Linked DNA regions of Geomonas sp. RF6. The protein of the gene in region 1 interacts with the protein of each later gene in a pairwise test. Links are inferred from orthologs where the notes say so. Each region holds a gene or a part of one and is shown on either strand. Other genes may lie near its edges.

Evidence for each region.
Region 2: the proteins of LPW11_RS07225 (region 1) and mrdA interact in binary tests that used the Escherichia coli proteins (3 or more experiments, as listed by UniProt). The link is inferred for Geomonas sp. RF6 from one-to-one orthologs.

What each region holds. Positions count from the first base shown.
Region 1 is NZ_CP087999.1:1,690,884-1,705,890, forward strand. What follows is about bases 6,679-9,786. They hold LPW11_RS07225 (penicillin-binding protein 1A), read right to left. Parts: upstream 9,436-9,786; coding sequence 6,922-9,435; downstream 6,679-6,921. Other genes in these bases: LPW11_RS07220 (HU family DNA-binding protein), read right to left, coding at 6,679-6,698. Also shown: replication restart helicase PriA, read right to left, coding at 1-1,529; LPW11_RS07205 (FprA family A-type flavoprotein), read right to left, coding at 1,819-3,021; LPW11_RS07210 (DEAD/DEAH box helicase), read right to left, coding at 3,150-4,442; pyk (pyruvate kinase), read right to left, coding at 4,797-6,239; more of LPW11_RS07220, read right to left, coding at 6,417-6,678; LPW11_RS07230 (DUF3187 family protein), read left to right, coding at 9,793-10,806; citC ([citrate (pro-3S)-lyase] ligase), read left to right, coding at 10,855-11,850; citD (citrate lyase acyl carrier protein), read left to right, coding at 11,847-12,110; LPW11_RS07245 (PPC domain-containing DNA-binding protein), read left to right, coding at 12,111-12,596; LPW11_RS07250 (HpcH/HpaI aldolase/citrate lyase family protein), read left to right, coding at 12,593-13,513; citF (citrate lyase subunit alpha), read left to right, coding at 13,500-15,007. UniProt on the Escherichia coli protein: Cell wall formation. Synthesis of cross-linked peptidoglycan from the lipid intermediates.
Region 2 is NZ_CP087999.1:5,204,139-5,218,991, reverse strand. The notes cover bases 9,175-12,128. They hold mrdA (penicillin-binding protein 2), read left to right. Parts: upstream 9,175-9,661; coding sequence 9,662-11,596; downstream 11,597-12,128. Other genes in these bases: rodA (rod shape-determining protein RodA), read left to right, coding at 11,612-12,128; mreD (rod shape-determining protein MreD), read left to right, coding at 9,175-9,620. In the rest of the region: nudC (NAD(+) diphosphatase), read left to right, coding at 94-921; LPW11_RS22180 (DEAD/DEAH box helicase), read left to right, coding at 1,103-4,501; LPW11_RS22175 (hypothetical protein), read right to left, coding at 4,572-4,772; LPW11_RS22170 (phosphatase PAP2 family protein), read left to right, coding at 5,012-5,563; LPW11_RS22165 (ATP-binding protein), read right to left, coding at 5,577-6,098; DNA/RNA nuclease SfsA, read right to left, coding at 6,244-6,939; glucose-1-phosphate thymidylyltransferase RfbA, read left to right, coding at 7,243-8,145; rod shape-determining protein MreC, read left to right, coding at 8,282-9,109; more of mreD, read left to right, coding at 9,099-9,174; more of rodA, read left to right, coding at 12,129-12,712; LPW11_RS22130 (tRNA-queuosine alpha-mannosyltransferase domain-containing protein), read left to right, coding at 12,816-13,928; amrS (AmmeMemoRadiSam system radical SAM enzyme), read left to right, coding at 14,413-14,853. UniProt on the Escherichia coli protein: Catalyzes cross-linking of the peptidoglycan cell wall. Responsible for the determination of the rod shape of the cell. Is probably required for lateral peptidoglycan synthesis and maintenance of the correct diameter during lateral and centripetal growth.

The DNA.
Region 1 (15,007 bases):
GTGCCGCGTCCGAGAAGGACGATCTCGCCGCCGTCGCAGGCGCCGCAAACGGTCGGGGCGGGGATGGCGTAGTCACAGTAATGGCAGACGTGCTTGCCGCGGCCGCGGTGATAGGTCAGGGTCACCGCACAGTTGGGGCAGCGCAGGACCTGGCCGCATTCCTGGCATACGAGATAGGTCGCGAAGCCTCGCCTGTTCAGAAAGAGAAGGGTCTGCCCCCCCGCCGCCAGGTTCTCTTCCATGGCGGTCTTCAGCGGCGCGAGGAGCGTCTCCCCCTTCTGCCCGCGTGCGTCAAGAAGGGTCGTCTCGGGCATCGGGAGCTCCCGCACCCGGCTGGGCAGCTGGAGGTAGCGAAGCCTCCCCTCCATCGCTGCGTGGTACGTGGTGATGAGAGGGGTGGCGGAACCGAGGACGACGGCAGCGTTGGCGAGCTTCCCGCGCACCAGCGCGAGGTCACGGCTGTTGTAGCGCACACCTTCCGACTGCTTGTAGGAGGTCTCGTGCTCCTCGTCGACCACGATCATCCCGAGCCGCTCCAGCGGCGCGAAGAGCGCGGAACGGGCACCTATCACGATCTGCGCCTCGCCGCGCCTGATGCGCCGCCACTCGTCGTAGCGCTCCCCGTCGGAAAGGCCGCTGTGCAAAACGGCGATGCCGCACTCAAAGCGCCTCTTGAAGCGCCCGACGAGTTGCGGCGTGAGCGCTATCTCCGGCACGAGAACGAGCGCGGTGCGTCCCGCCTCGAGGCAGACGGCAATGCTCTGCAGGTACACCTCTGTCTTGCCGCTCCCGGTCACCCCGTGAAGGAGGAAAGGGGTGAACGCCTCGGAGCGGAGCGCGGAGCAAATCGCGTCGTGGGCTGCAGTCTGGTCAGGATTGAGGGGGAGCGGCGTGTCCTTCTGGTACACCTCTGCATGAAAGGGGTCTCGGTAAACTTCCCGCTCCTCGCACTCGGCAAGCTGCAGTTCCACGAGTCGGTGCAGTTGAGGGGTGCACGATCCGAAGCGCTCCCGCAGGAGCGAGGCTGAAGCCTCCCCCTGCTCCTCCAGAAAAGAGAGGATCTCCACCCCTTTCCCTTTCAGCTTCGGCGGGGCGAGAAGTGGAAGGGCGCGGTAAAACTTCTCCATCCGCACGCTCCTGCCGCCATGGAGAACCTCGGTGCGGACAAGGGAGCCATCCTCTGCCGTCTCGCACATGAAGCGGCTCTCCAGGTTGATACCGGCAGGGAGGGCACCCTTGATGACCTCGCCGAGCGGGTGCAAGTAGTAGCTCGCTATCCAGCGGTAGAAGGTCAATTCGGAGGGGGTGAAAAGGGGGGCGTCGTCCAGGACCTCCAGCACTTCCTTCAGCTCGGCGCTCCCCGCCTCGGCGGGAGCAAGGAGGTAGCCGGTAATCTTCCTCTTGCCAAAGGGGACGAGCACACGCTTCCCCGGGGTCGCCAGCGGTACGAGGTGGGCCGGCACACGATAATGAAAGTGGCCGTGCAAAGGGAGTGGGATGGCTACTTCAACGACTTGCGATGTGGGCATAAAAACCTTGCTGCCGGAAGAACGGAAAAGTAAGGAAGAGGAAAACGATAAATACGGATGGCGCGTAGAGAGCAGCGCATTGTACAGCAAGATAGCCGCCGCGTCTCCTCCCTTTGAAGGATAGGACAGGGCGGGGATGGGGTTCAGCCGCCTGCAGCGGCCAAAAATGCCGGAAACGCTGCGCTTATTCCGGCCTACATTTCACATCGAAAGGCTACTTCGGCATGCCGAAGTGGCCGGCTCAGCAGAAAGTTCGGCATGCCGAAGTCGGTGTCGGCCACGCCGTGGCCTACGCCTTCACTTCCTTCTTCATGATCTCCTGCGCCACGGTGCGTCCCAGCGACTCGCACTCGGCAATCCCGTCTTCCTTCGGCTTGAAGGGGAAGCGCAGGTACGGCACCGGGATCTTGAAGCCCATCGCCTTCAGACGCTCTTCGGCCATCTTGCACGCCTCGCCGCTCCAGCCGTAGGAGCCAAAGACTCCCGCGATCTCCGCCTTCAGGCTCACGGCTGAAAGATCCGCCAGGACCTCCCACATCGGCTTCGGAATGTCCCGGTTGATGGTGGGGACCCCGAAAAGGAGGGCGTCGTTCTCCTCCAGGAGATCCCGGAGCTCCCTCTGCGAAGTCTCGGTTATGCGGCAGAGGGTGGCAGTGACCCCCTCGACCCCGGACGCGCCGCGGTGGACCGCTTCCGCCATTTTCTCCGTGTTGCCATGGGGAGAGATGTAGAAGACGGCGACCCTCTTCCCGGCACGCGGCTTCGGCTCCGCCCACTTCCTGTACAGATCGATCGGCGCCATCGCGTCATTGCGGTGAACCGGCCCGTGGCTGGGGCAGAGCATCCGCACCTCCACCCCCTCTATCTTCGCGAGGGCGCTGCGGATCTTCTCCTTGAAGGGGCGCATGAGGGAGTCGAAGTAGAAACGGATCTCGGTGGTGAAGTCGGGGTTCTCGTCGGCGAAGATCTTCCCGGTGGTGAAGTGGGCCCCGAAGGCGTCACAGGGGAAGAGAACCCCGTCCTCCCGAAGGAGGGTGAACATCGTGTCGGGCCAGTGCAGGAAAGGTGCGGCGAAGAAATGAAGGGAGCGCCCGCCGAGATCGACGGAGTCACCGTCCTTCACCACTCTGGAGGCGAAGGGGGTGTGGATCTGGTTGCCGAGGAAGGTGCGGGCGGACTGGGTGCTGAGGACGGTGGCGTTCGGGCAGATCTCGAGGAGGAAAGGGAGCGATCCGGCATGGTCGGGCTCCGAGTGGTTTACCACGATGTAATCCACCCGGGCCGGATCGTGTATTTCACGCAGATTGTCCAGGAACTCCTGGTGGCGCTTCCCCTTGACGGTGTCGATGATGGCGCAGCGCTCGTTCCCCTTCACCAGGTACGCATTGTAGCTGGTGCCGAATTCAGTGGGGTAGAGTTCGTCGAAAAGCCTGAGGTCGGGGTCGTACACCCCGATCCAGTACAAACCTTCAGCAATCTCGATAGCCGCCATTGGTACCCCCTTTGCCGGCTAAAAGCCGGCACCTTCTGGATGGAACCGCGCGGTCCGCCTCGCATTAGCGCGGACCGGACGATTGACCTTACCAAAAAGGTGGGAGGGGCGCAACCCGCAAAGGGGTACTAGTTCCCCCTGCCGTGCCGGTATTCCACGACCGGCTCCCTTCTCCCCGAACCCGCCTGCTTCGGGCGTCCCTTGGCAAAGGGTGCGCCCTTCTTGCGGGGATCGCCAAAGGGGCGCCCCTTGCGGGGGGCGTTGCCGGAGGTGCGGCGCAACTGCCGGGTCGGCTCGAGCCCCGGGATGACGTGGTGCGGCAACGACTCCCCGGTGTACTTCTCGATCCTGTCCAGATACGCCACCTCGTTGAAGGAGCAGAAGGAGATGGCCACGCCGGAGGCGCCGGCACGGCCGGTCCTGCCGATGCGGTGCACGTAGTCCTCGGCGAACTTCGGCAGGTCGAAGTTGATGACGTGGCTGATCCCGGAGACGTCGAGGCCGCGGGCGGCTACGTCGGTGGCGACAAGGAGGCGCACCTTGCCGCGGCGCATATTGACGATCGTCCTGTTGCGCGCGCCCTGGCTCATGTCGCCGTGCAGCGCCGCTGCGGCGTGCCCCTGGGAGTAGAGCTCCATCGCCAGCTGGTCAGCGCCCGTCTTCGTGGCGGAGAAGATAATCGCCTTCGTCAGGTTGATGTCGGAGATCAGGTGCTGCAGGAGGCGGTTCTTGTGCCTGATGTCGTCGGTCACGTGGAGGCGCTGCTCGATCTGCGGCTTCGTGATCTGCTGCGGGGCCACGTCGATGCGCTCCGGCTCGGTCAGGAGCCGCTTGGCGAGCTTCGCCATGGCGTCGTCCATCGTCGCGGTGAAAAGCATCGTCTGGCGCGCCTCCGGGGCGGCGGCGGCGATCTTGTCCACGTCCTCGGAGAAGCCCATGTCGAGCATGCGGTCCGCCTCGTCCAGGACGAGGAGCTCCAGGCGGGAGAGGTTCATCCTGCCGCGCTCGAGGTGGTCGATAAGGCGCCCGGGGGTGGCCACGATCAGGTCGACCGGCGCCGACAGCAGGGCGAGCTGCTCACGGTACGGCATGCCGCCGAGGATGGCGCCGCTTCTCACCCGCATGAACTTCCCGTAGGCGCGCACCGCGTCGGTGACCTGGTTTGCGAGCTCGCGGGTCGGGGTCAAGACGAGGATGCGGGGACCTTTGCCGCGCGCAGTGGACGGGACGAGGAGGCGCTGCAGCGCGGGGAGTACGAAGGCGGCGGTTTTGCCGGTGCCGGTCTGCGCCGTGCCGATCAGGTCCTTCCCGGCCAGCGCCAGCGGTATCGCCTGCTCCTGGATCGGGGTGGGGTCGGTGTAGCCGCGGGCGGCGATGGCTTTGAGGATCGGCTGGGCAAGGTTCAACGTTTCAAAAGACATGGAATTCCTTTTCTCCTGGGGGAAAAACGGCGCATCCTCCTCGCGGAATTGGGAGGAGCACGACGGCCGAAATGAATGAGGCAAAAAAAATAAGAAGCCGGTCGCACGAGGGCGTCTGCGCCACTGCGGTGATCGGGGGCAAAGAATCTATGACCGGCAAGGTACATCGTTGCCAACCATAGCTATGCCGCATTTCTCTTGGGGATTTCTTGAATGCGAGGGGTTGGATCGATGGGGGGGAGCACCGGCTCCCGTATGGGGTCTGTCAGTCAGCCGCACATTATTACAACAGCGCCAGGTGAAATGCAAGAGAAAAAGAGCTTTCTCCACTCCACCCCCAAAAGCCCCTTTTTCTCAGAAGACCTCGTAGTACCACCCGGTGCCGAGCTTGTACACCCGCATCATGTTCGTGGAGCCGCGCGCCTCCATCGGGATCCCCATGATGATGACGATGAGGTCCCCCTTGCGGAAGCCGTTTTTGAGGAGGGTTTCCTCCACCATGGGGATCAGGTCGTCCGCCCCCCCCAGCGCACCGAGAGGCTGGCTGCGCACCCCCCACCAGAGGGCGAGCCTGCGCTGCACCTCGGTGCTGGCGGTGAAGGCGATGATCGGGAGCTGCGGCCGGAACTTCGACAGGAGGCAGGCGGAGCTCCCAGACTGGGTCATGACCACGATGGCGCTTGCCTTCAAGGTAGCTGCCGCCTGGCACGCCGCGCCGGCGACCGCGGAGGCGACGTTGTTGCTGTAGGAGAGGGGGCGCGGAGACTCCCTCCACAGCTCGGCGTGCTCCACGTCCACCGCCACGTTCACCATCGTCTGCACCGCCTGCAGCGGGTAGGCGCCGGCGGCGGTTTCACCGGAGAGCATGACGGCGTCGGTGCCGTCCAGTATGGCGTTCGCCACATCGGAGGTTTCCGCCCTCGTCGGGCGCGCGTGGCTGATCATCGACTCCAGCATCTGGGTCGCAGTAATGACCGGCTTCCCTGCCTCGTTGCACTCCCGGATGATCCTCTTTTGCACCAGCGGCACCCGCTCCGGGTGGAGCTCCACCCCCAGGTCGCCGCGCGCCACCATGATGGCATCGGACACCGCGAGAATCTCCCTGAAGTTCTTCAGCCCCTCCGGCTTCTCGATCTTCGCCACCACCGGAAGGTTGGAGCCCTGCTCGTACATGATCCGCTTCAGCCGCTCCACATCGCTTCCCCGGCGCACGAAGGAGAGGGCAACGTAGTCGAAGCCGGACTGCAGGATGAAGGAGAGATCCCCCAGGTCCTTCTCCGAGAGGGAGGGGGCGGAGACGTCGACGCCGGGAAGGTTGATCCCCTTGTTGTTCTTGAGGATCCCCCCCTCCACGACGCGGCAGCGCACGTTCTCGCCGGAGACCTCCAGCACCTTCAGCTCCATGAGGCCGTCATCGAGGAGTATGCGCGCCCCCGGCTTCACGTCCCTCGGAAGCCCTGCATAGACGGTGGAAAAGAGGTTGTCCCGCCCGAGAATTTCGCGGGTGGTGATCTGCACCGTCTCCCCTTTCACCAGGGGCATCTGCCCCCCTTCCATATGCCCCGTCCTGATCTTTGGCCCCTGCAGGTCGGCAAGGACTGCCACCGCCCGACCGAGCCGCTGCGAGACCATGCGCACCCGCTGCAGGAGCTCCCCCTTCTCGGCGTGCACCCCGTGGGAGAAGTTCATCCGGAAAACGTCCACCCCCGCCTCGATGAGGGCCGCGATCATGCTCTCGGAGGAGCTGGCGGGGCCGAGGGTGGCGATGATCTTCGTCTTTCTCTTCGTGGTTATCATGTCCGCCTCACGGGTGCTCCCCCGGCGGCACTGTCCGGGGATCGGCGTCTGTTTCTCATGAGTTTCTCGGAACTACAAGTATCGTAGCAGAGGGGGGTGGCAAACTCAAGGGGGGCGCAATAACGAAAAAACCCCGCAGCTGCGGGGTTTTTCTGTTTGTCTATATGTGGGGAGGGATTACTTGCCGGAAGCGATGGAGTCCTTCAGCGCCTTGCCCGGACGGAACTTCGGCACCTTGGCGGCTGCGATATTGATCTCGCTACCGGTCTGCGGGTTTCTGCCGGTGCGGGCCTGGCGGTCGGAGACCTCGAAGCTTCCGAACCCGACGAGGGTAACCCGGTCGCCGTTTTTCAGCGCCTCGCTGACACTGTTGATGAAAGCGCCGACGGCCTTCTCGGCCGCGCCCTTAGATAGATTAGCCGATTTCGCTACTGCATCGACGAGTTCTGCTTTTGTCATGTCTAACCCTCCTTTTCTTATGTGCAAAAATTTAAGTCACTATAACCATAAATTTTTCCTTTGCAAGGCTTTATTTGCACCGGAAATGATTTTATCCCGCGCCAGGAGCGGTTCTAGCGCCCATCCCCCCCTCCGCGAAGCCCCTTCCGGCGTTTCCGGAAAGCTTCCTCCACTGCGGACCCGCTCGCCTCTCTTTTCGCCGGAAAGACGCAAAAACAGACGGTTAGAGAACCGGCTCCTGAAGGGGCGCCTGAGCGGGGACCGGGACCGGTTCCGGGTCGTAGGTGGACGGTTCGGTGCCGCTTATGAAACACTCCTGCACAGCACCCGGAGTCCCCTCCCGCGCCAGCCGACCGGTGCGCGGGTCGATGAGGGCGAAGGTGACGTCGTTAGGGGGCTCGAAGCGCTTCGAGGGGATCGCCGCCAGCGCCCGCTGCATGAACTCGGTCCAGATCGGCGCAGCCGCCTGCCCCCCTGACCCGCCGGCACCGAGGCTGCGCTCCTGGTCGTAACCGACCCAGACGCCGGCCACCAGTTGCGGAACGAACCCGACGAACCAGGCGTCCTTCATGTCGTTCGTGGTGCCGGTCTTTCCCGCGACGGGGCGGCCAAGGGCCCGGGCCCGCCCGCCGGTACCGCTGGTGACGACGCTCTCCATGAGGTTCGTCATGATGTAGGCGACGTCGGGGGAGATGACCTGGTTCGGAGCCGCTGCACCGCGTCTCGCGGGTGCCGTGCCGGGGGCGGCGATACGGGCGGTGGCTGCCGCCCCCTCTCCGGTCAGGGATGCGTCCGCATCCTCGCTCGCCTCCGGGGGGGCGCCGGCGCTGGAGATATCGGTGAAGACCGGGATCTTCGGCGGGTTCATCTCCTCGAGCACCGCGCCGTCGCGATCGAGGACCTTCGTCACGAAGTACGGCGCCATCCGGTATCCTCCGGAGGCGAAGACCGCATAGGCGCTGGTGAGCTCAAGGGGAGTGACGCTGGAGGAGCCGAGCGCCAGAGTGAGGTTCCCGGCCAAGGGCGAGGTGATCCCCAGCCTCTTCGCACACTCGATGGCAGTCCTCACGCCGATGCTCTCCAGGATTTTCACGCTCACCACGTTTATGGAGTTGGTGAGCGCCGTGCGCATGGTGACCGGCCCGCGGTAGATGTTGTCGTAGTTGCGCGGCTTCCACGTCTTCTCCTGCCCGCTGTCGTACTCCACCTGGGAGTCCTGGATCACGGTGGCAGGGGTCATCCCCTTTTCCAGCGCCGCGGCGTAGATGACCGGCTTGAAGGCCGAGCCGGGGTTCCTGCGCGCCTGGGTAGCCCTGTTGAACTGGCTCTTCCTGAAGTCATATCCGCCGACAAGGGCGCGCACCCCGCCGCTTTGCGGGTCGATCGCCACGAGGGCCGCCTGGGTCTCCGGCGTCTGGTCCAGGGTAAAGACCGCTCCAACCCTGTTCTGGTCCGTCTGCTGCGCCACCACCTCGAGGACTGCACCGAGGGCGATGGCACGCTTCCCTTCCGGCTTGCCGTAGCTGTTCACGAGCTCGAGGCGCCCGGCCCAGTCCATCCCCTTCCTGTCGAGGATCCCGGTGCGGTCGCCGACCCGCACGGTGAGCTCCCCCTTCGCCGGGTCGGCCTTGATGACCACCCCCTGGTAGCCCCCACCCTGCTTCAGCGTCACGGTGTCGATCTGGTCCTCCACCTTCTTGCAGAAGGGATCGACCTCCTCTTCCGTGAGGTAGCGCGCGGCGCCGCGGAACCCCTGCCTCTTGTCCAGCGCCTTCAGCCCGTTCACCACGCCGTCGTAGGCCGCCTTCTGCATCTCCGCGTTCATGGTGGTGTAGATTCTCAGGCCGTCCTTGTAGAGACGCTCCTCGCCGTACTTCTCCTCCAGTTGCTGGCGGACCTGCTCCAGGAAGTAGGCGCTCTGCTCGGGATTCACCTTCTTCAGGCTGTGGATCGCCACCGGGAAGGCCTTCGCGTGGTCGGCTTCGGCCTGGGTGATGTACCCTTCCTTCACCATCCTCTCGAGGACGTAACCCTGGCGCTCCTTCGCGCGGTCCAGGTGCTTGATCGGGGAGTAGGCGTTCGGTGCCTTCGGGAGCCCGGCCATCATCGCCATCTCCGCCAGGTTGAGCTGGTCCACCTCTTTCCCGAAGTACGTTTCCGCGGCAAGCTGCACCCCGTAGGCACCGGCGCCGAGGTAGATCTGGTTCAGGTAGATGTACAGGATCTCGTCCTTGGAGAGGCGCTCCTCCATCCTCTTCGCCAGTATCGCTTCCTTCAGCTTCCGGGAGAACTTCTTCTCGGGGGTAAGGAGCATCGACTTCGCCACCTGCTGGGTGATGGTGGAAGCCCCTTCCTTCTTTCTAAGGGACATGGTGTTCTTGAAGATGGCGCGGACGATCCCCAGGTAGTCGATCCCCTTGTGCTGGTAGAAGTTGCTGTCTTCGGCAGCGACAAAGGCCTGGATCAGACGCCTCGGGATCTTGTCCACCGGCACGACCGTGCGGCGCTCCAGGTAGAATTCGCCGACGAGGCTGCCGTCCTCGCCGAAGACCTGCGACACGATCGGCGGGCGGTAGTCGGCCAGGCGGTCCACCTTCGGGAGCGCTCCGAGCAGGTAGAAGAAATATCCGAAGAAGGCGAGCACCAGGAGGGCGCCCCCGCCGAGCGTTATGCCAGCGAGAAGCTTCTTGCCGGACCCTTCTTTTTTCCTGCGCGGCCGAGCCTTGTACGTCTCCATATGGTAAAACTCCAGTCTATCTATGAGATTACGCAGACTGCACATTATCGCAGAACGCTGATTTAATTCAAGGCTATTGTGTAAAGCCCCCTCAGACCACCCGGACCCTTAGGGAAGACTCACTTTTTTCACTCAGAATTAGGCTTTCGCAATTTTGGACATTGACGCAGGCGTCCTATCAAAGTACAAGGAGAAGCTGGCACACTATCCGGGAAAAGAAGTTACTCACTCCTCTCCTCAAACAACAGTAGAGGGAGGGATTCAACCTTCCTCTTCAGTCGACTTGAAGGCGGTGTGGAGGGGTATACAGTGAGCGGCTGCCTTCTTTCCGTTTTCAATGAGTGGAGGGGATGACCGATGAAGAGAAATTTTCGCCTGTTTCGCCTGTTGCTCCTTGTACCGTCACTCCTTCTCGCCGGCACCACCGCGGGTGCGGCGGAGCTCGGCCCCTTCAACACGCAGGACCAGAGCCCCCTGGTGCAGATATACGGCCTCCCGGCGCAGGAGAGCGCGACGGTCCTCGGCAAAGGGAGGTACCTCGCCCGGGTGGCGCTCGACGTCGCCAACAACAACGCCATCGAAAACACCCCTCGGGAATCGATCACCCTTGACGGCGAGTCGTGGCGCACGACGCTGACGCTGCGCCGCGGCTTCGAGGGGGGGCTGGAGGGGGGGATCGAGATCCCCTTCGTCTACCAGGGGGGGGGCGTATTCGACGACTTCATCGAGAACTGGCACGACTTCTTCGGACTGCCGCAAGGGGGGCGCAAGGAGGAGCCGCAAGACCGCCTCAGCTACGTCTACACGAAGGACTCCCGCGAGCGCCTGCGCATGGACCGCTCCCGGGGAGGGATCGGCGACGTGCGGCTGACCGGCGGATACCAGCTCTACCAGGACCTCCAGAACGGCCGCGCCGTCGCCGTGCGCGCCGCGCTGAAGCTCCCCACCGGGGAGAGCAGCAGGCTCCACGGGAGCGGCAGCACCGATCTCTCCCTGTGGCTGAGCGCGCAGCAGGACCTCCCCCTCGAGCGCCTCGGCGCCGTCGCCTTCTTCGGATCGCTCGGGGGGCTCGCGAAGACGCGCGGGGACGTCATTCCGGACCAGGAGCGCTACCTCGTCGGATTCGGGTCGCTCGGGGCCGGGTGGACCCCGTGGCGCCCGGTCGCCTTCAAGGTGCAGCTCTCCGGGCACTCACCCTTTTACCACGGCAGCTCGCTCGACGAGCTCGATGCGTTCTCCCTCCTGCTCCTCACCGGGGGGACGATCTCCTTTTCCGAGAGCACCTCGCTGGACATCGGAGTCTCCGAGGACATCATCGTAAACGCCTCTCCGGACGTCGCTTTTCACCTTTCACTTTCCACGAAGTTCTGATGGTATACATGGTTTGGTTTACAATGGGAAAGTGTTAGAGTATCCGCCATGGTAGTGCCGATCCTATCGAAGACCGATCTGGAGCAGGCCAAAGCCCTCATCACGGCCAGCGGCCTCTCTTTCGATCCCCCTTTCGACGACCTGGTGGGGATCTTCCACAGTGGTGCGCCTGAGGCGGTCGGTGCCCGCAGCGGACGCCTCCTGAAGATGCTCGCGGTGCGGCCGGAGAGCCAGGGGGGTTCCCTCCTCGCCCAGATCGTCACCGAGCTCGTGCGCCGCGGCTACGAGCACGGCGTCGATTCCTTTTTCATCTTCACCTCCCCGGCCCACGCCCCCTCGTTCCAGTCGTTGAACTTCAACCTTCTCGTCACCCACAAGAAAAGCGCCCTCATGGAGTACGGCAACGGCCTCTCCCGCTACCTCGAGGAGCACCGGCACCTGGTGAATCCGGGGAACAATGGCGCGATAGTGGCCAACTGCAACCCCTTCACCCGCGGGCACCGCTACCTCGTGGAGGAGAACGCGAGAAGGGTGGACCACCTCTACCTCTTCGTCGTGCGGGAGGAGAAATCGCTCTTTCCCTTCGAGAGCAGGATCGAGATGGTGCGGCGGGGTGTGGCGGAGCTGGAAAACGTGACGGTGCTGGAGACCTCCTGGTACGCCATCTCGAGCGTCACCTTCCCGACCTATTTCCTGAAGGAAGGGGACCCGGGGCACCGGGAGCAGATGGAGCTCGACCTGCAGCTCTTTGCCAGCCGCATCGCCCCCTTTTTCGGAGTCGTGCGCCGCTTCGTCGGCACGGAACCTTTCTGCGCGACAACCGCCGCCTATAACGCCGCGATGCACCGGGTCCTCCCGGCGTGCGGCATAGAGGTCATCGAGGTGGAGCGGGAACGCGCGGGGGATCTCGCCATCAGCGCCTCCGCGGTGCGCAGCGCCCTCCTGGACGGCGAGCTCGACTCCCTTGAGAAGCTCGTTCCGGAGTCGACGCTGGGTTATCTCCTTTCCGACGAGGGGAGAGAGGTGTGGGAGAGAAGGCGATGAAGATAGCGAGAAAGGCGCAGGCCGGAACGATGCAGTCGAGCGATCTCATGGTCTTTCTCGAGCCGGCGGAGGAGCTTGCCGTGGAGATCGAGAGCACGGTGAAGAAGCAGTTCGAGCACCTGATAAGGGCGAAGGTCGCCGAGGTCCTCTCCCGTCACGGGGTCGAGGCGGGGCTCGTGCGCATCACCGACCGCGGTGCGCTGGACTACGCCATTGAGGCGCGTCTGGAGACGGCGCTCCAGCGGGGTGCGGAGGGGTAGATGGAAGGTCTCTGGTACAAGGAGTGCAATCAGGGAAGGCGCTTCCTGATAAAGATCACCCCCGGGGAAAACCTCACCACCCGTCTCCTGCAGTTCGCCCATGTCGCCGACGTCCGCTACGCCGTCATCGTCTCCGCCCTCGGGAGCGTGAAAAACGTGAAGCTGCGCGGCATCAAGACCGGCGCGAAGCTCCCGATCACCACACCGCGGGTGCAGATCCACGAGATAGAGGGGCCTCTCGAGCTCCTGAGCCTCACCGGGAACATCATGCCCGGATCGGGGGAGACCGACCTTCTCGACTGCCACTTCCACATCATGCTCGGGAAGTCCTCCGGTGAGGTCGTGGGGGGGCACCTCTACGAGGCGCAGGTATTCGCCACCTGCGAGATCATGCTCTCGGAGCTCACGGTGGAAGGGGTGGAGCGGCACGTATCGAAGATCGGCGGGATCCCCACCATCTACATCGACGAGGAGAGAGCGCAATGACAGACTCGAAGCTGCGCCGCTCCCTCCTGTACGTCCCGGGGAACATGCCCTCCATGCTGCAGAACATCCCTGTCTTTGAATGCGACGGGGTCATCGTCGACCTGGAGGACGCCGTCCCCCTGGCGGAGAAGGACGCAGCGCGGCAACTGGTGCGCCGCTTCCTGGAGAACTACACGGAGCGGAACAAGGAAATCCTCGTGCGCATCAACCCCCTCGACACCCGCTGGGGGTACGAGGACCTGAAGACGGTCCTCCCGGCGCTCCCGGACGGAATCCGCCTCCCGAAGGCGGACACCCCGGAGATCGTGGAGCGCCTCGACACGCTCCTCACCGAGTTCGAGGAGGAGCTCGAGCTCCCGATCGGCCGCTTCGGCGTCCTCCCCTCCATAGAGAGCGCGCTCGGGGTCATCAACGCCACCGCCATCAGCCGCTCCTCGTCTCGCATATTCGCGCTCGCCTTCGGGGCGGAGGACTACACCGCGAGCATGGAGATCGAGCGGACGAAGGGGGGGGAGGAGCTCTTCAACGCCCGCACCCAGATCCTCTGGGCCGCGAAGGCGGCGGGAATCCAGGCGATAGACACCATCTTCGCAGACGTCTCCGACATGGAGGGGCTAAGAGCGGAGACCGAGCTCGCAAAGAGGCTCGGCTACACCGGGAAGTCACTGGTGAACCCCCGCCAGATCGAGGTCGTGCACGACGTCTTTGCCCCGAAGGAGGAAGAGGTCGCCTACGCCCTGGAGGTCATCGAGGCGATAAAGAGGGCCCGCCTCCTGGGGACCGGAGTGATCTCCTTAAAGGGGAAGATGATCGACGCCCCCGTGGTGAAGAGGGCGGCCCGGGTGCTGCGGACGGCCTACGCCCACGGCATGACCGATACCCCGGTGGACGAGGAGGTCATCCATGGCGCTCAATAGCCTCGGCAGGGAGATCCCGGAGAGCTATGCCGGCAGGCGCCTCGTCCCCTACTCGGACCCGTGGTCGCTGAAGCCGGCGGGGCAGATCGCCGCGCGCGAATTGAGGCGCCGAAACCCGGGGGAAAAGAAGCTTCTCTCGTCGCTCAGGGAGGCGGTCGACGCGGCGGGGTTGCGGGACGGGATGACGATTTCCACCCACCACTCCCTGAGAAACGGCGATTTCCTCCTGAACATGGTGGTGAACACCCTGGCGGAAATGGGGCTGAAGGGGATCTGGATCGCCTCCTCGTCGGTCCATCCGGTGCATGCGGAGATCATCCCCCACATACGGAGCGGCGTCATCGCCGGCTTCGAGTGCGGCGTGAACGGCCTTATCGGCGAGCTCGCCAGCAAGGGGGAGATCTCCTGCCCGATCATCGTCCGCTCCCACGGGGGGAGGGCCCGCTCGGTCATCGAGGGATCGGTGGGGATTGACTGCGCCTTCATCGCCGCCCCCTGCTGCGACGAGTACGGCAACCTGAACGGCATCTTCGGCCCTTCCGCCTGCGGGAGCCTCGGCTACGCGCAGGTGGACGCGCTGCACGCGCGGGTCGTCGTCGCGGTGACGGACAACCTGGTCCCCTACCCCGCGATCCCGGTGAGCATCCCGCAGGCCCTGGTCGACCACGTCGTACTGGTGGAGCGGCTCGGGGACCCGGCGAAGATCGTCTCCACCACGACGCGCATCACCACCGATCCGGTCGGTCTGCAGATCGCGAACTTCGCGGCGCAGGTCATCGACGCCTCCGGCTACCTCGCCGACGGCTTCTCCTTCCAGACCGGCAGCGGCGGCATATCGCTCGCGGTGGCGGACCGGGTGCGCCAGCTCATGCGCCGGCGCGGCATAAAGGGGAGCTTTGGCTGCGGCGGGATCACCGGGTACTTCGTGGAGATGCTGGAGGAGGGGCTCTTCTCGGCGCTTCTGGACGTGCAGTGCTTCGACCTCGACGCGGTGCGTTCCATGGGGAGAAACCGCACCCACCAGGAGATCAGCGCCGACATGTACGCGAGCCCCTTCAACGCCGGGGCGGTGGTGAACAGCCTCGACTGCGTCATCCTCGGCGCCACGGAGGTCGACAGCGACTTCAACGTGAACGTGAACACGGAGTCGAACGGCTACCTCCTGCACAATACCGGGGGGCACAGCGACACCGCGGCCGGAGCGAAACTCTCCATCATCGTCGCCCCCTCCATCCGGGGACGGCTCCCGATCGTGAAGGACAGGGTCACCACCGTCACGACCCCGGGGGAAACGATCGGTGTGGTGGTGACGGAGCGGGGAATCGCCGTGAACGATCGCCTCCCGGAGCTCAGGAAGGAGCTCGCGGCGAGGAAACTGCCGGTGAAAGAGATCGGCCAATTGCAGCAGGAAATTTACCGTGTCACCGGCACCCCGAGAGCTCTGGAGTTCGAGGATGACGTAGTGGCCCTCATCGAGTACCGGGACGGGAGCAT
Region 2 (14,853 bases), 3.5 Mb from region 1 along the record:
AAATGCCGTTGCTTCTGTATACGATTCCTGTATTATGGGCGGCTGCCCAGGTTGAGACGGCTTGTTTTTCAGTATCAAGTATGGAGGCTATGAATGACGTATCCAGCGGCGGTGAATCTTCCCTTCAATGGCGAAATCATAAGCAGGCGCTTTACCCAGAAAAAGCCGGGGGAATTGAGCGATCCCGGGGCGGGGTACTGGGTTATCCTGCAGGGGGAGACCCTCCTTCTCCATGGTGATGCACTCTATTGCGGGGATCTGCCGGAGTCATTGGTACCGCTTGAGGCGCCACTTCTTTTTGGGGTGTGGGACGATCGCCCGGTGCGGGTGGTCACGGTGGATCAATCGGCAGCCGCGCCGGAGCCGCTGCACGCGGTTCCCCTGATAGATCTTCCGGACGATGTAATGTCTCTCGTCGGGCTTGGCAGGCAGATCCTGCACTGGGAGCGGATGAGCCGGCGCTGCAGCCGCTGCGGAAGCGACATGGAGCGGATCGACCAGACCTGGGGGAAGCAGTGCCTCGGCTGCGGCCATCACCACTTCCCTCATATCCACCCGTGTATCATCGTTCTCGTCAGGAGAGGGGACGAGTTTCTCCTGGGGAGGAAGCCGGAGTGGCCGGAAGGGCGCTACAGCCTCGTGGCAGGCTTCGTCGATTTCGGCGAGTCGCTGGAGGAGTGCGTCGAGCGGGAGGTGCTGGAGGAGATGGGGGTGCGGGTGACCAATGTCCGCTATGTCGGTAGCCAGAGCTGGCCTTTCCCGACCCAGCTGATGACCGGGTTTGTCGCGGAATACGCATCGGGGGAGGTCGTCGTGGACGGCCTCGAACTGGAGGATGCCCGTTGGTTTACCCGGGAGTCGATGCCGCTTCTCCCTCCGTCACGAAGCATCGCACGGTGGATCATTGATCATTTCGCGTAGCCCCTGATCAGTACGCCGCGCCCTTCAACACTCTCAGGGGAAAGAGGGCGGGGCGTCACGACACAATCTCATCCTCATACTTCAAATTTGCGGAGCGGGTCGAGAAAGCTCTCGTAACTCCCCTCCAGAGCGCGGTTGTAATGGTTTCGCCTTTCTGTTAGCATAAGCGGTCCGATTGCCGGTGGCGCTGGGGGAGAGCCTGAACGAGATAGAGAAAAAGAGATCGTCGCTGGTGCGGCACCTTGTCGAAATGCCTCCTGCCGCCATATATGCACTGGCGGACAAGAGACATCTCTTTTCCGGATTCGAGCTCTGCAGACGCCAACCCCTTTCCAATCTTTCCTGGAGCGATGACGGTACCCTCACCGTCGAGCTGCGGGAAGGAGCAAAATCCCTTCACATCTCCCTTTCCTTCGCCGTCGACACCCTCTCCACCTCCTGCGAGTGCGGGCTCTGGAGTCCGAGCGGCTGCTGCTCCCACATCGTGGCGACCCTCGCCACACTGAAAAAGGCCGTCACCTCTGCGGCTCTCCCGATGCTGAAACTCCCCGAGGGGTACCTGGAACAGATCATCTCTGGGCTGTACGGCGACCAGGGGGGGAAACGTGCCCTCGATGGCGGGGCGGAAGAGAGCTCCCTGACCCTCGTGCTGCAGCGCGACCGATCCGGCGCCCTCGATTTCGTCCTCTCCAGGGAGGGCGAACCGGTCAGCCTCTCAGACCCCGCTGTCCCTTCGCAGATCCGCCACTTTTTCCGCGAACTCTTCAACTCCAACTACAGGGCGCGCTGGATCGAGGACTTCAATGCCCGCTTCGGGGGAAGGTATCCCTTCGCCTTCCGCACCGACAACGGCGCACTCGTTCCTCTGTCGATGGCTCCCGGTTCCGGCCGGCGCATCGTGATCCGTCTCGACCTGGCCGATGACAGGGTCACCGTCTGCCGCTGCTTCGAGGATGGGAGCTCGGTGGAGAAAGGATCCTTCGCCAACGATTCCTACCACTTCGATCTTCGCAATGGTCTCATCGAGCGGATAGCTGATGCGGAGGGGGTGAGCTATTTCAACCGGTTCACCCCTCTGCTGCACAGCGTGAACGCGTCGTGGCTGAAGGTCATGGAGGACGGCTTCGCTCTATCGCGTACCGCCTTCAACGAGCTGAGGCTCTCCCTCTCGGCGGAGGAGAAGATCCATTTCCTGGAGCACGCGGTCTTCATGGTGCGCGGTCGCGAGAGGCGGGTGCGTGAAGTGTCGCCGCAGTACCGGATAAATATCGTGGAAGAGGGCCCTTCCCTGCGCATCGTCGCCGAGGGTGTGGTGGAGGGGATCCCTTTTTCTCTCTCCCCGGAGACCTTCTGGTTTTTCACCCCCGAGGGGCGCAGCACTTTTCCGCAACCGCTGAAGGCCAAAAAAAGGATCGCGTCGATCATCGCTACCTGCTTCGCCGTGGTCGCCTGCCATAGCAAATCTGAACGGGACAGGGAACTGCGCGCCGCGTTCGACTCGCCGGATTTTTTCAAGAGGGGGATCAAGAGCGAAGCTCGCCGCATCGTGAGCCATTTCTGGCAGACACTGAACGAGCGGCACTCCCTCCTGCAGGCGGCGGACGGGGAGTGGCTCGAGGTCCCGGTCGATCCGGTACTCCAGGCGCGCCTGCTGGAGATACCGTGCGCCATCTTCGGCGCCGATGCCCTGTCGCAGGGGGATCGTGTCGGGCACCTCGTCCTCCCTCGCGAGGAGGGGATGCGGCAGCTCTCCCGGTTGCGCCGCGACTGTGCCGCCGCCGGCTTCGATCTCTACTTCCAGGGGGAGCCGCTGGAGACGGTCAGCTGGTCCTTCACCGTCGATGCTACCCATTCTTCCATCGACTGGTTCGAACTGCGCCCCGAAATCCGCTACGAGGGAGAGGTGATCGCCGAGCAGGAGCTCCTCGAGGCGGTGCAGGCGGGGGGGCTTTTCCGGCGAAACGGCGCGCTCTTTCTTCTGGACGACGATACTACCCGCGCGCTGGCCCTCTTCGCCGCGGGGGGAAAGCGGCAGGTGGTGCGCATCCCGCGCCTGCAGATTCTCGACTGGATCGTCCTGCGCAAAAACGGCGTGCGGGTGATCCTCTCGGAAGCGGATGAAAAAATCATCGAAAGCCTCACCAACTTTGAGCGGATCGAGCAGCGCACCCCGCCGGCGGGGCTGACGAGCAAGCTGCGGCGCTACCAGCACGAGGGGCTCAACTGGCTCGCGTTCCTCTACGAGCACCGCTTCGGCGCCTGCCTTGCCGACGACATGGGTCTGGGGAAGACGATACAAGCGATCGCCTTTCTCGCCGCCATAAAGGAGGGTGAGATCGCCAGCGACCTGTCCTCCCCGCTGCCGCACCTCATCGTCGTCCCCCCGAGCCTCATCTTCAACTGGGAGAGCGAGATCGAGCGGTTCTACCCGGGGCTCAAGGTCCTCGTCTACCGCGGGCAGGGGCGCCGGGCTCACTTCGAGGGTGTGGATCTCGTCCTCACCAGCTATGGCGTGGTGCAGCGGGATATCGAGGAGCTCTCAGAGCTTCGCTTCCATGTCATCGTCTTTGACGAGGCGCAGGCGGTGAAGAACATCCATGCGGAGACGACCGGGGCCGTGAGGCGGCTGAAGGGGAGATTCAAGGTAGCCCTCACCGGAACGCCGGTGGAAAATCACCTCGGTGAGTTCTACTCGGTCATAGACCTTGCTGTGCCGGGGCTTCTCGGTCCGTTCGAGCCGTTTCGCCGGGGAATGGCGAAGGAGGGGGATGAATTTCTCGAAACCCTTATCCGGCGCACCCGCCCCTTCGTGTTGCGCAGGAGCAAGGACATGATCGCCGACGAGCTCCCGCCGAAGGTGGAGACCGATATCTACCTGGAGATGACGCCGCGCCAGAAGGCGCTGTACGTGCGGACGGTGGCCCATGTGAAGGCGACGGTGGAGGAGGCGTACCGCCTGAACTCGGCGGCGCAGGCCCGCATCATCTCCCTGACGGCGATCCTGAAGCTCCGCCAGATCTGCCTCTCCACAAAGCTGCTCCTGCCGGAGGGGCGCGACAGTGCGCCGAAGGTGGAGTTTCTGATCGAGCAGCTGGACGAGCTCTTCGACGAAGGGCACAGCGTTCTCGTCTTCTCCCAGTTCACCTCTTTTCTCGACATAGTGCAGGATGCCCTTACCGCGCACGGGACGCGCTTCTCGCGCCTGGACGGCTCCACGCCGGTGTCGCGGCGCAAGGCACTCGTGGAGGGATTCCAGGAGTCGAGCGAGCCGTCTGTATTCCTGCTCAGCCTGAAGGCGGGGGGGAGGGGGCTCAATCTGACGAAGGCGTCGTACGTCTTTCACCTCGACCCGTGGTGGAACCCGGCGGTGGAGAACCAGGCTTCCGACCGGGCGCACCGTATCGGGCAGAAGAACCAGGTGAGCATCACCCGGCTCCTGATGCGCCACACGATCGAGGAGAAGATGATGGAGTTGAAGAAAAGGAAGCTGAAGCTGTACCGGGCGCTGCTGGAGGACTCGGACGGCGACAGCGGCGTCCCCATCGGGAAGGAGGACTTCGAGTTTCTGTTGAGCTCGTAGAGATGGACCTGCCGGAAACGCTGCGCTTATTCCGGCCTACAGACCGCTGCGATCGATTCCGCTCCATGGCTTATGCTGTGCCGGATTGGACCTCCGTTGTCAGGAAGACCTGCAACGGATCGGTCTCCCACGTCACTTCCGGGAAAAGGGCCCGATCGAGGCGCAGGTATGTGCCATCCACCCCCGTCTCCGCCCACCAGCATTCATTCCCGCGTACCGGCAGCTTGTCAAAGAGATACAGCTCACTGTTCTTGTCCCTTGCTACGTACATTCCCCCCTCCTCGTCACCTTTCTTTCCAGCACAGTAGCTAAGGATAGCATAGTCCCTCCCGGTCGACACCGACGCGGCACACTCCCACCAAATATTCCGCGGTTCCGGCGCCTTTTTTCGCATCTCTGCATGTGTATAAGTGTAACCAGTTGAAACTACTGCTTCCGTGATTGACACTCCCGCCTAATGCCCTACAATCGTAGGGGCCCCGAAGCCCATTTTCTAATCCAGGGGGAATCATGCGTAGGGTTTGTTGCGTTGTCATTGCTGCCGTTGTCCTCTGCTCCGCCTCACTTACTCCGGCTTCCGCTGCGAGCCATCATGAAGTGCTGGCTGGCGATGTCCTCCTTGCCGTCGTTCCGGCCGCTGCCATCGGGATCGCCTTCTACAAGGATGACGTCGAAGGGGAAAAGCAGTGGCTGCGAAACATGGTGGCAAATCAGGCTCTCACTTCCGTTCTCAGGCTCGGGTTCAACCAGACCGGGCTCGGTGAGCGCCCGAACGGCCACCCGTATGGCTTTCCCTCCGGCCACATTGCCTTTGCAGGGGCGGGTGCCTCGTTCCTGCAAGAGCGCTACGGATGGAGCTACGGGGTCCCGGCCTGGCTCGCCACGGGGTACATCGCCTACGTGCGTGTGGACAACAACAAGCATCACTGGTATGACGTCGTCGCTGCCGCAGGGCTTGCCTACGGTGTGGGGAAGCTGTTCGTGACGCCGGAAAACGCGACCCACGTTGCACCTGTGATAGGGCCGGAGTTCATCGGGCTGCGCCTGCAGCGATCGTGGTGAGAGACAGGGGGAATCAGCAGCTTTCGGGGGAGAAATACTTGCAGAATGACAGGGTGTTTCTCCCGTTGCTGGAGCGGTAGTTCACCTTGTCCATGATGGAGCTGATGATGAAGAGTCCCATTCCCTTTTCGGGGAGGCAGGCGGTCTCCGAGGGGTCGTATTCGAGGGTGGGGGGACGGAAGGCATCCATCGCGGTGCCGTATTCGGAGATCTCGAAGCAGATCCTGTCGTCGTACAGGATGATCGTGGCCTCGACGGTGAATCCCGGCTTGCAGTGGTAGGCGTGACAGATGGCATTTGTGACCGCTTCCACGACGCATATCTCCATCTCGTCGTGCGCTTCACGCGGCAAGGGGGTGTGGGCACAGATGCCGCGTACGGCGAGACCGACGAGGGAGACGTCACTGAGGCTGCTGTCTATGGTGAGGTGAAGGGTTTTCTTTCTTCGATCGCTGTCGGCGGGGGCAAGGTAGGGAAAAGCGTCGGCAGGGAAGTTTCCGGTTCCAAGCCTTGATGTGTCGATGACGCCGCTCACCTGGAGATCTCCAGGGTCGGTGTGGGTTCTCGCTTCCCTATTTCGGTCGGTATTAGCATCGTCTCTCCCTTCAAGGAGCGCTATTACCCGGCAGGCACTGCTACTACCTTATAACCCCTCACCAAAGCCTTGTCAAATGCGTGGTTTACAGCGAAACCGGAAGACTTCGCACCAGCCGGATTTCCCCCGGGGTCACCAGCGCCTGGTACGCCAAGAGCTCCACACCGGAGTCCGCCGCGACGCGCAGGAGGAGGGCGTATTCAGGGTCTATCGCTGCTGCCGGGGAGAAGCTGTCGGCATCCTCACGCTGCACCACGAAGACGTTGGCGGCGCGGTGCCCGAGTCGCACCGTCTCCATCAGTTCCTGCAGGTGGCGCTGCCCCCGAGTCGTTACCGCGTCGGGAAAAAGCGCCACCCGCTCCCGCACCAGGGTCACGTTCTTCACCTCCACGTAGCACACCCCCCGGCTCCCGCAGAGGAGGAGGTCCACCCTGCTCGCCGCGCCGTAAGGGACCTCGCAGCGAATCGTTTCATACCCGCAGAGCTCTGCGATGACACCCTCTTCGATGGCTTCCCGCACGAGCCTGTTGGGGAGTGACGTGTTGATCCCCACCCAGCACCCGTCCGCCTCGACCAGTTCCCAGCTGTGGGGGTAGCGGCGTTTGGCGCTGGTGCTTACCGAAAGGAGGACGCGGCTGCCGGGGAGGGCGCACCCCATCATCGAGCCGGTATTGGCGCAGTGGGCGGTGACGACTTCGCCGGAGTCCAGCTGGACGTCGGCGAGAAAACGCTGGTAGCGGCGTATCAGGGTTCCTTGAAGGAGGGGGTGAGGCAGAATCATTCGGTTACTCTCTCGGGGGGAGTGCATGGGCCTTCTTGCTGCGGCGACGATAGCACCTGCAAAAGGTCGCTGTCCACCCATTTCCGCCTTGGCCGAGCGGGGGGCGCAGGGGGAAGGGGGGATGAAAAAGGTACGGGACGGAACACTCTTCAAATTATTCCGTGATCCTGATATATTGTGGTGCTGGAGTTGTTGTACTCCGGCAAGAAAAGTTCCCCTTCCGCCAGTCTTAATTACTGTTTGACGCGCTACCCCCCTTGTGATAGAAAAAACCTTTTCGTGAAAACTTATCGAGAGGGCCTAATGTCCGGAATCAAGAAAGGGATTCTGCTCGCCGGTGGCGCCGGGAGCAGACTCTACCCCCTGACCCTGGTAGCAAGCAAGCAGCTTCAGCCGGTCTACGACAAGCCGATGATCTACTACCCGCTGGCGACTTTAATGATGGCGGGCATAGCCGAGATCCTCATCATCTCCACCCCGCAAGATACCCCGCGCTTTCAGGCCCTTCTGGGAGATGGCTCCCGCTGGGGAATCAAGCTGACCTACGCGGTGCAGCCTGAGCCGAAAGGGATCGCGCAGGCCTTCCTCATCGGTGAGGAGTTCATCAACGGCGACCCGGTCTGCCTTATCCTCGGGGACAATATCTTCTACGGGAAGATGGAGCTGGACCGTCTGGTCGGCAACTTCACCTCCGGTGCGGAGATCTTCGGCTACTATGTGCAGGATCCGGAGCGCTACGGCGTGGTGGAGTTTGACGGCGACGGCGTCGTCCTGAGCATCGAGGAGAAGCCGGCACATCCGAAGTCCAACTACGCGATCCCCGGTCTCTACCTCTTCGACAGCAAGGTAGTGCCGATCGCGAAGGCGCTGAAGCCGTCGGCCCGCGGCGAGCTGGAGATCACGGACATAAACAGGGAATACCAGCAGCGCGGCGAGCTCCTGGTGCACAAGCTCGGCCGCGGCATCGCCTGGCTCGACACCGGCACCCACCAGAGCCTCCTTGAGGCCTCGCACTTCATCGGGACGCTGGAGGCACGGCAGGGGCTGAAGATCGGGTGCCTGGAAGAGCTTGCACTGAGGATGGGGTACCTGGACTGCAAGGGGATGGAGGCCGCGATTGCCGCCACACCCCCCTCGAGTTACCGCGAGTACCTGGTCCGGGTGTACAATGAAGCCGGCCTCTGCGGCAGCGGACCGAAGGTATAGCGCACCGGAGCGACCCCTGCAGCCGCCAGCTTCACCGGTCGCTCTGCACCTCCGGGGGCGCTCGGTTCAGCTCCTTCCACATTTACCTATGCCATGAGACAGGGGGCCACGAGCCCCCTTCACTCTTTTAAAAGATATGCGAGAGCTGTTCACCCGATTCAGACGACATCTGGTCGCCGCCCTGTTCCTCCTGGTGGCTTTCCTCACTTACGCCCTCAATCTGAAGAACCGGGATCACGCCAATCCCCTCGAGCGCGGGGTGCTCGGCCTCGTGTCGCCGCTGGCGGCGGGGAGCGCCGCGCTGAGCCGCGTGACGGGCGGGGTGTGGGACGACTACGTGAACCTCGTGGACGTCAGGCGCGAGAACCAGCTCCTCAAGGCGAACCTGAAGCGGCTGAACGAGCAGGTGGTGGCGGCGCGGGAGGCGACGGCGGCGAACGCCCGCCTGAAGGAACTCCTGGGGCTGAAGACCTCCCTCAACATCCCTTCCGTCGCCGTCTCCGTCATCGGCGAGGACAGCTCCGCCTGGTTCAAAACGCTCGTAGTCGACCGCGGCTCCCTGGACGGGCTCGTCGAGGGGATGCCGGTCGTTGCCTCCGGCGGCGTCGTCGGGAGACTGGTGAAGGTCGGGCCGGCGAGCTCGCGCGTCCTTCTTCTTACCGATCACGCGAGCGCCATCGCCGCCGTCATCCAGCGCTCCCGCGCCCGCGGCGTCGTGCGCGGCACCGGGGGGGGACGCTGCTCCATGGAATTTACGGTGCGCGACGAGGACGTGAAACTCGGCGACAGCGTCGTCACCTCCGGCATCGGCGGGGTATTCCCCCCGGGGCTCCCCCTCGGGGAGGTCACCATGGTGAAGAAGGGGGAGTACGGGGTATTCCAGACCATCGAGGTGCAACCGAAGGTCAACATCGCACGGATCGAGGAGATGCTGGTGCTGCTCAGGCCCCCTAATGCTGAATAAGAAGAGCATCCTGAAAACACCGATGGCGCGCTACTGCATGGTCACCGTGGCCTTCACGGCGGCGCTCATCCTGCAACTCACCGTGCTGCCGGCGTACCTCATGGACCCCTTCCAGCCGAACTTCATCATCATCCTGGTGGTGTACCTGGGGCTCAAGAGGCCGCAGCGTTTCTCCCCTCCGGCGGCCTTCACCCTCGGCCTCCTGCAGGACAGCTTCAGCGGGATCTACCTCGGCCTGCACGCCTTCTCCTATCTGTGCATCTACTTCCTGCTGGCGAAGCTCTCGGACCGTCTCTACACCGACAACCGCTTCCTCCTCGTCCTGACGGTCTTTCTGGCGACGGTCCTGAGCGGCCTCCTGTGCCTGCTCCTTTTGGCCGCCTTCTCGGTGTCGAACGGGATCTACAGCTCGATCCTTCCCGCCATCATCCCGCAGGCTCTCGTCAACGCACTGGTGGCGTCCCTTATCTTCTACCTGCCGCACGGTGCGGCAGAGGAGGAAACACAGTGAAGTTCAGAGGCATCCCGGAGGAAGACGGCTCGAGAAGGCTCATGTGGCTTTCCATGGGCGCGTTTTTCATGTTCTTCCTCCTTCTGGCCCGGCTCTGGTACCTGCAGGTCATCGCTACCGCGGACCTGCAGAACCAGTCGGAAAATAACAGGCTGAGGTTCGTGCCGGTGGCGGCGCCGCGCGGTGCGATACTGGACCGAAACGGCAAGGTCCTTGTCTCCAACACCCCTTCCTTCAGCGTCGCGGTCATCCCGAAGGACGTGAAGGACAAGGTGCAGCTGGTAGGTAACCTCTCTCGCTATCTCGGGGTCGACGAGCAGGAGATCCTCGACAAATGGCGCAAGAGCGAGGGGAGGGCGAAGTACTACCCTCTCGTTGTCGCCTCCAACATCACGCGCGACCAGCTGGAGTTCCTGGAGGAGAACCGGCTCGCCCTCTCCGGGGTGAACATCGAGATGAAGCCGGTGCGCGCCTACGCCAACGGTCTGCTCGCTTCGCACCTCCTGGGGTACATTGGGGAGATCTCCGAGGACGAGCTCACCAACGAGAACTTCAAGGAGTACAATCCCGGCGACTACATCGGTAAAAGCGGCATCGAAAGGGCCTGGGAGCGCTCCCTGCACGGCGTCGACGGAGGGCGCCAGATCGAGGTCGACGCGCGCGGGCGCTTCCTGCGCACGGTGGAGGAGACGAACTCCGCCGTCGGCAACAGCATCGTTCTCACCCTCGATCTCGACGTGCAGAAAGCCGCCGAGGAGGCTCTCGGGGAGAGTGCCGGCGCGGCAGTCGCCATGGACGTGAGGACCGGCGAGATCCTCGCTTTTGCCAGCACCCCGGGATACGACCCGACCCTCTTCGCCGGCCGCATGCCGAAGGACAAGTGGAAGGAATACCTGGAAGACAAGAGGCGCCCCCTGGAGAACAAGGCGCTGAAGGGGCTTTATCCCCCCGGGTCGACCTTCAAGATCGTCACCGCCATCGCGGGGCTGGAGGAGGGGCTGATCGACGAACATTCGGCGGTGAGCTGCCCCGGCTACTACAAGTTCGGCAACGCGACCTTCCGCTGCTGGGACAAGAGGGGGCACGGGCATGTGGAGCTCAGGAAGGCGCTGCGGGAGTCGTGCGACGTCTACTTTTACAAGCTGGCGGAACGCCTCGGGGTGGACCGCATAGCGAAATATGCGAAGCTTCTGGGACTCGGGGCGCCGGTCGGGGTGGGGCTGGAGAAGGAAAAGAGCGGCGTCATCCCCACCCAGGAGTGGAAGCTGAAGCGCTACGGCAAGAAGTGGTTTCAGGGTGAGACCCTCTCGGTCGGGATCGGGCAGGGATACGTGCTGACCACCCCGTTGCAGCTCATGTCCATGATGAGCGCAGTAGCCGCCGACGGCGTGCGCTACCAGCCGCACCTCGTGAAGCGTATCGTCGACTCCGAGGGGAAGGCCCTGCAGGAATTCGCTCCGAAGGTGGTGGGACAGTCCGGGATCAAGCCGCAGAACCTGCGCCTGGTGAAGGAAGGGCTGTGGGCCGTTGTGAACGAGGCGCACGGCACTGGCGCCATGGCGCGCCTTGCCGAGGTGCAGGTGGCAGGGAAGACCGGATCGGCCCAGGTGGTGAAGCAGAAGACGAGGGGGGGCTCGCTCGCCTACGAGTTCCGTGACCATGCACTTTTCGTGGCCTTTGCACCGTACCAGAACCCGGAGATCGCCGTTTCCGTGGTAGTCGAGCACGGCGAGCACGGCGGGAGCGCCGCGGCTCCGGTTGCCGGAAAAATCCTCAGGGCCTACTTCGAGAGCAAAGGGGTCATCAAGAAGCCGGTTCCTAAGCGCTCCACCGTGCCGGAAGGGGAACAGCCGGGAGAGGGGGACCAGCCGGCGCTGGAAAAGCCGGGGTCGGTCGATGCGAAGGCTCCGGCGATCAACGTACCGAAAGAGGCGCTGCCGGGGCGGTCGGTGCCTGTCGTCAAGGCGGACCAGTAGCGGTCAGGGGTATTCATGTTTGATAGAAGGCTATTTACCAACTTTGACTGGACCCTCCTGGTCCTGGTGCTCGTGATCTGCGGTGCCGGCGTGGTGAACATCTACAGCGCCTCCCACTCCTACCGGGAGATCGGGACGCCGTTCTTCGTGAAGCAGATCTACTGGATCTCCGCCGGCTTCGGCCTGTGCCTTACCATGTGCAGTCTCGACTACCACATGCTCGAGGACTTTGCGTACTGGCTGTACGGAGGGGTCCTCGGCCTGCTGTTGCTGGTCCTTGTCGCGGGGAAGACTTCCATGGGGGCGACCCGCTGGATCCACCTCGGATTTTTCAGCATCCAGCCTTCCGAGCCGATGAAGATCGTCATCATCATGACCTTCGCCCGGTTCTTCAGCCGGCAGCAGGTCTTCAAGGGGCTGGGGCTCAAGGATCTGGCGCTCCCGCTGGCCATACTGGGAGTCCCCGCGCTCCTCATCATGAAGCAGCCCGACCTCGGGACCGCCATGCTCGTCTCCCTCATCGGGGGGACGATGCTTCTCTATGTGGGGGTGCGCTGGTCCGCGCTCGGCTCCCTCGTCGCCGCCGCCGTCCCCCTTTTCTGGGTCGGCTGGCACTACTACCTGCACGACTACCAGAAAGACCGGGTGTACAACTTCCTCAATCCGGACCTCGACCCGCAGGGGAGCGGCTACCACATCATCCAGAGCAAGATCGCCGTCGGCTCCGGCGCGACCTTCGGCAAGGGGTACCTGCACGGCACCCAGTCGCAGCTGCGCTTTCTGCCGGAGCAGCACACCGACTTCGCCTTCTCCGTCTTTGCCGAGGAGTGGGGGTTCGTCGGCTGCCTGGTCATGCTTCTCCTCTACCTCTTCCTCGTGCTGTGGGGGCTGGGGATAGCAAAGAGGTGCAATGACCGCTTCGGTTCCCTCATGGCAGTCGGCGTCTCCGCCATGCTCTTCTGGCACATCGTCATCAACATGGGGATGGTGATCGGTCTCTTCCCGGTCGTCGGCGTTCCGCTCCCCTTCTTCTCCTACGGCGGCACCTCCATGGTCACCTCCATGGTCGGCGTCGGGATACTCTTGAACATAAGCATGCGCCGCTTCATGTTCTGATAGCGGAAGTACCACCGACACGCCCTCGGCCGGCGAAGGAGCGGTAGGTTCCCCTGGCTTACACCGTGGCCCGGGGCAGACGCAGCAAAGGAGTCTGGACTCAGTGCACATAACCCTGCTCGAGCCGTATTGCACCGGTTCTCACGCCGCCTGGGCCCGGGAGTACGCGCAGCACAGCCGCTTCGAGGTGGAGCTTCTCACCCTTCCCGGAAGGAACTGGAAGTGGCGCATGCACGGCGGCGCGCTGGAACTCGCCTCCCGCTTTCTCGCCAGCGGCAGGCGCCCCGACCTCCTGCTCGCCACCGACATGCTCGACCTCACCACCTTCCTGGCCCTCACCAGGAGTGCGACCGCCGGCTGCCGCTGTGCCCTCTACTTCCACGAAAACCAGCTCACCTATCCATGGTCCCCCGGCGACAGCGACCCCGCGGAAAAGAGGGACCTGCACTACGCATTCATCAACTACGCGAGCGCCCTTGCCGCCGATGCGGTCCTTTTCAACTCGGACTACCACAGGGACTCATTCCTGCAGGCACTTCCCCCCTTTCTGAAGGCCTTTCCGGACTGCAGGGACCTTTCATCGGTCGATGCCATCGCGCGGAAGAGTTCCGTACTCCATCTGGGACTCGACCTGGCGGGGCTGGACGCGCTGCGACCGATGCAGCGGGAGGATGGAGTGGCTCCGCTCATCCTCTGGAACCACCGCTGGGAGTACGACAAGGACCCTGACGCCTTCTTCGCAGCCCTCTTCACGCTCGCGGAGGAGGGGGTCCCCTTCCGGGTGGCGGTAGTCGGGGAGTCTTTCGGGAGATCCCCCGGGATCTTCCAGGAGGCCCGGCGCCGCCTTGGAGAGCGGGTGGTGCACTGGGGGTATGCGGAGAGTTTTGCCGACTATGCCGGGTGGTTGTGGAAGGCGGACATCCTCCCGGTGACCTCGCGGCAGGAATTCTTCGGTGCGAGCGTCGTGCAGGCCCTTTACTGCGACTGCACCCCTCTCCTGCCGCGCCGGCTCTCTTACCCCGAGCACGTTCCGGCGGAGGCGGTCCCGCTATGTCTCTACGACGAGGGGGAATCGCTGGTGGACCGCCTGAGGGGGCTCTTGCTCGGGGCGGAGGAAAAGACGGTCCTCAGAGAGCATGTGATGCGGTACGACTGGAGCATTCTCGCTCCCGCATATGACCTGTTCTTTGAAAAGCTCGCGCGCGGCGGGGAGTAAGCCATTTTGAGCCCGTGCAGGCTCGATTGGTCAGCCGGCCGCAGCTGGTCGCTACAAAGAATCCGGGTGCCCCCGCGCTGGAGCGTAGGCATCTTGCCTGCGATGGCGGCGCAGCCGCCACAGACCGCGCGGCTGGCGCCGCGGCTACAGGCTGGGAAGCCTGTGCTCCAGCGCGGCGCCACCAGCGTCCCCTCCTGTCAGAGAGCGGATACAGTTCCTTTAGCAGAGCAGGAGCTCAGGCGTCCCCTCCCTTTCAAGGGGAGGGACAGGGTGGGGATGGGTTGAAAGGGGAGGGTCGCACTGCCGACAGCTTAGCTTAAATCTGGTGACCGGAAGTGGCACAAAACCCCGTACCCGCAACTGAGGGATACACGTTTTTTTCAATGTTTTCGCGGCTTATCGCTGGAAAATCCCGCCGAAGATGCTAAGGTTGAACCCGGTGCGTAGCTGGCGCCACTGTCACCTGGAGGGAGGACCTGTCCGGATGAAAGAGGCCATGTTCTACGAGAAGCTGGAGGAGTCGAAGGTCCGCTGCGGTCTGTGCCGCTTCCGCTGCCTCATCACCTCAGGACAGCGCGGCCATTGCCGGGTGCGGGAAAACCGCGACGGCACGCTCTACTCCCTGGTCTACCGCCGCGCAGTGGCGGAGCAGGTGGACCCCATCCAAAAGAAGCCCCTCTTTCACCTCCTTCCCGGCACCACCAGTTATTCAGTCTCGACCGTCGGGTGCAACTTCCGCTGCCTGCACTGCCAGAATTACGGCATCGCCCAGCCATACCCCCCCGATGTGGAAGGCTCCGGACACGACCTCTCCCCTGAGGAGATAGTGAAGCGGGCGGTCGACGCCGGGTGCCGCTCCATCGCCTATACCTACACGGAGCCGACCATCTTCTATGAGTATGCCTACGACACCGCAGTCCTTGCC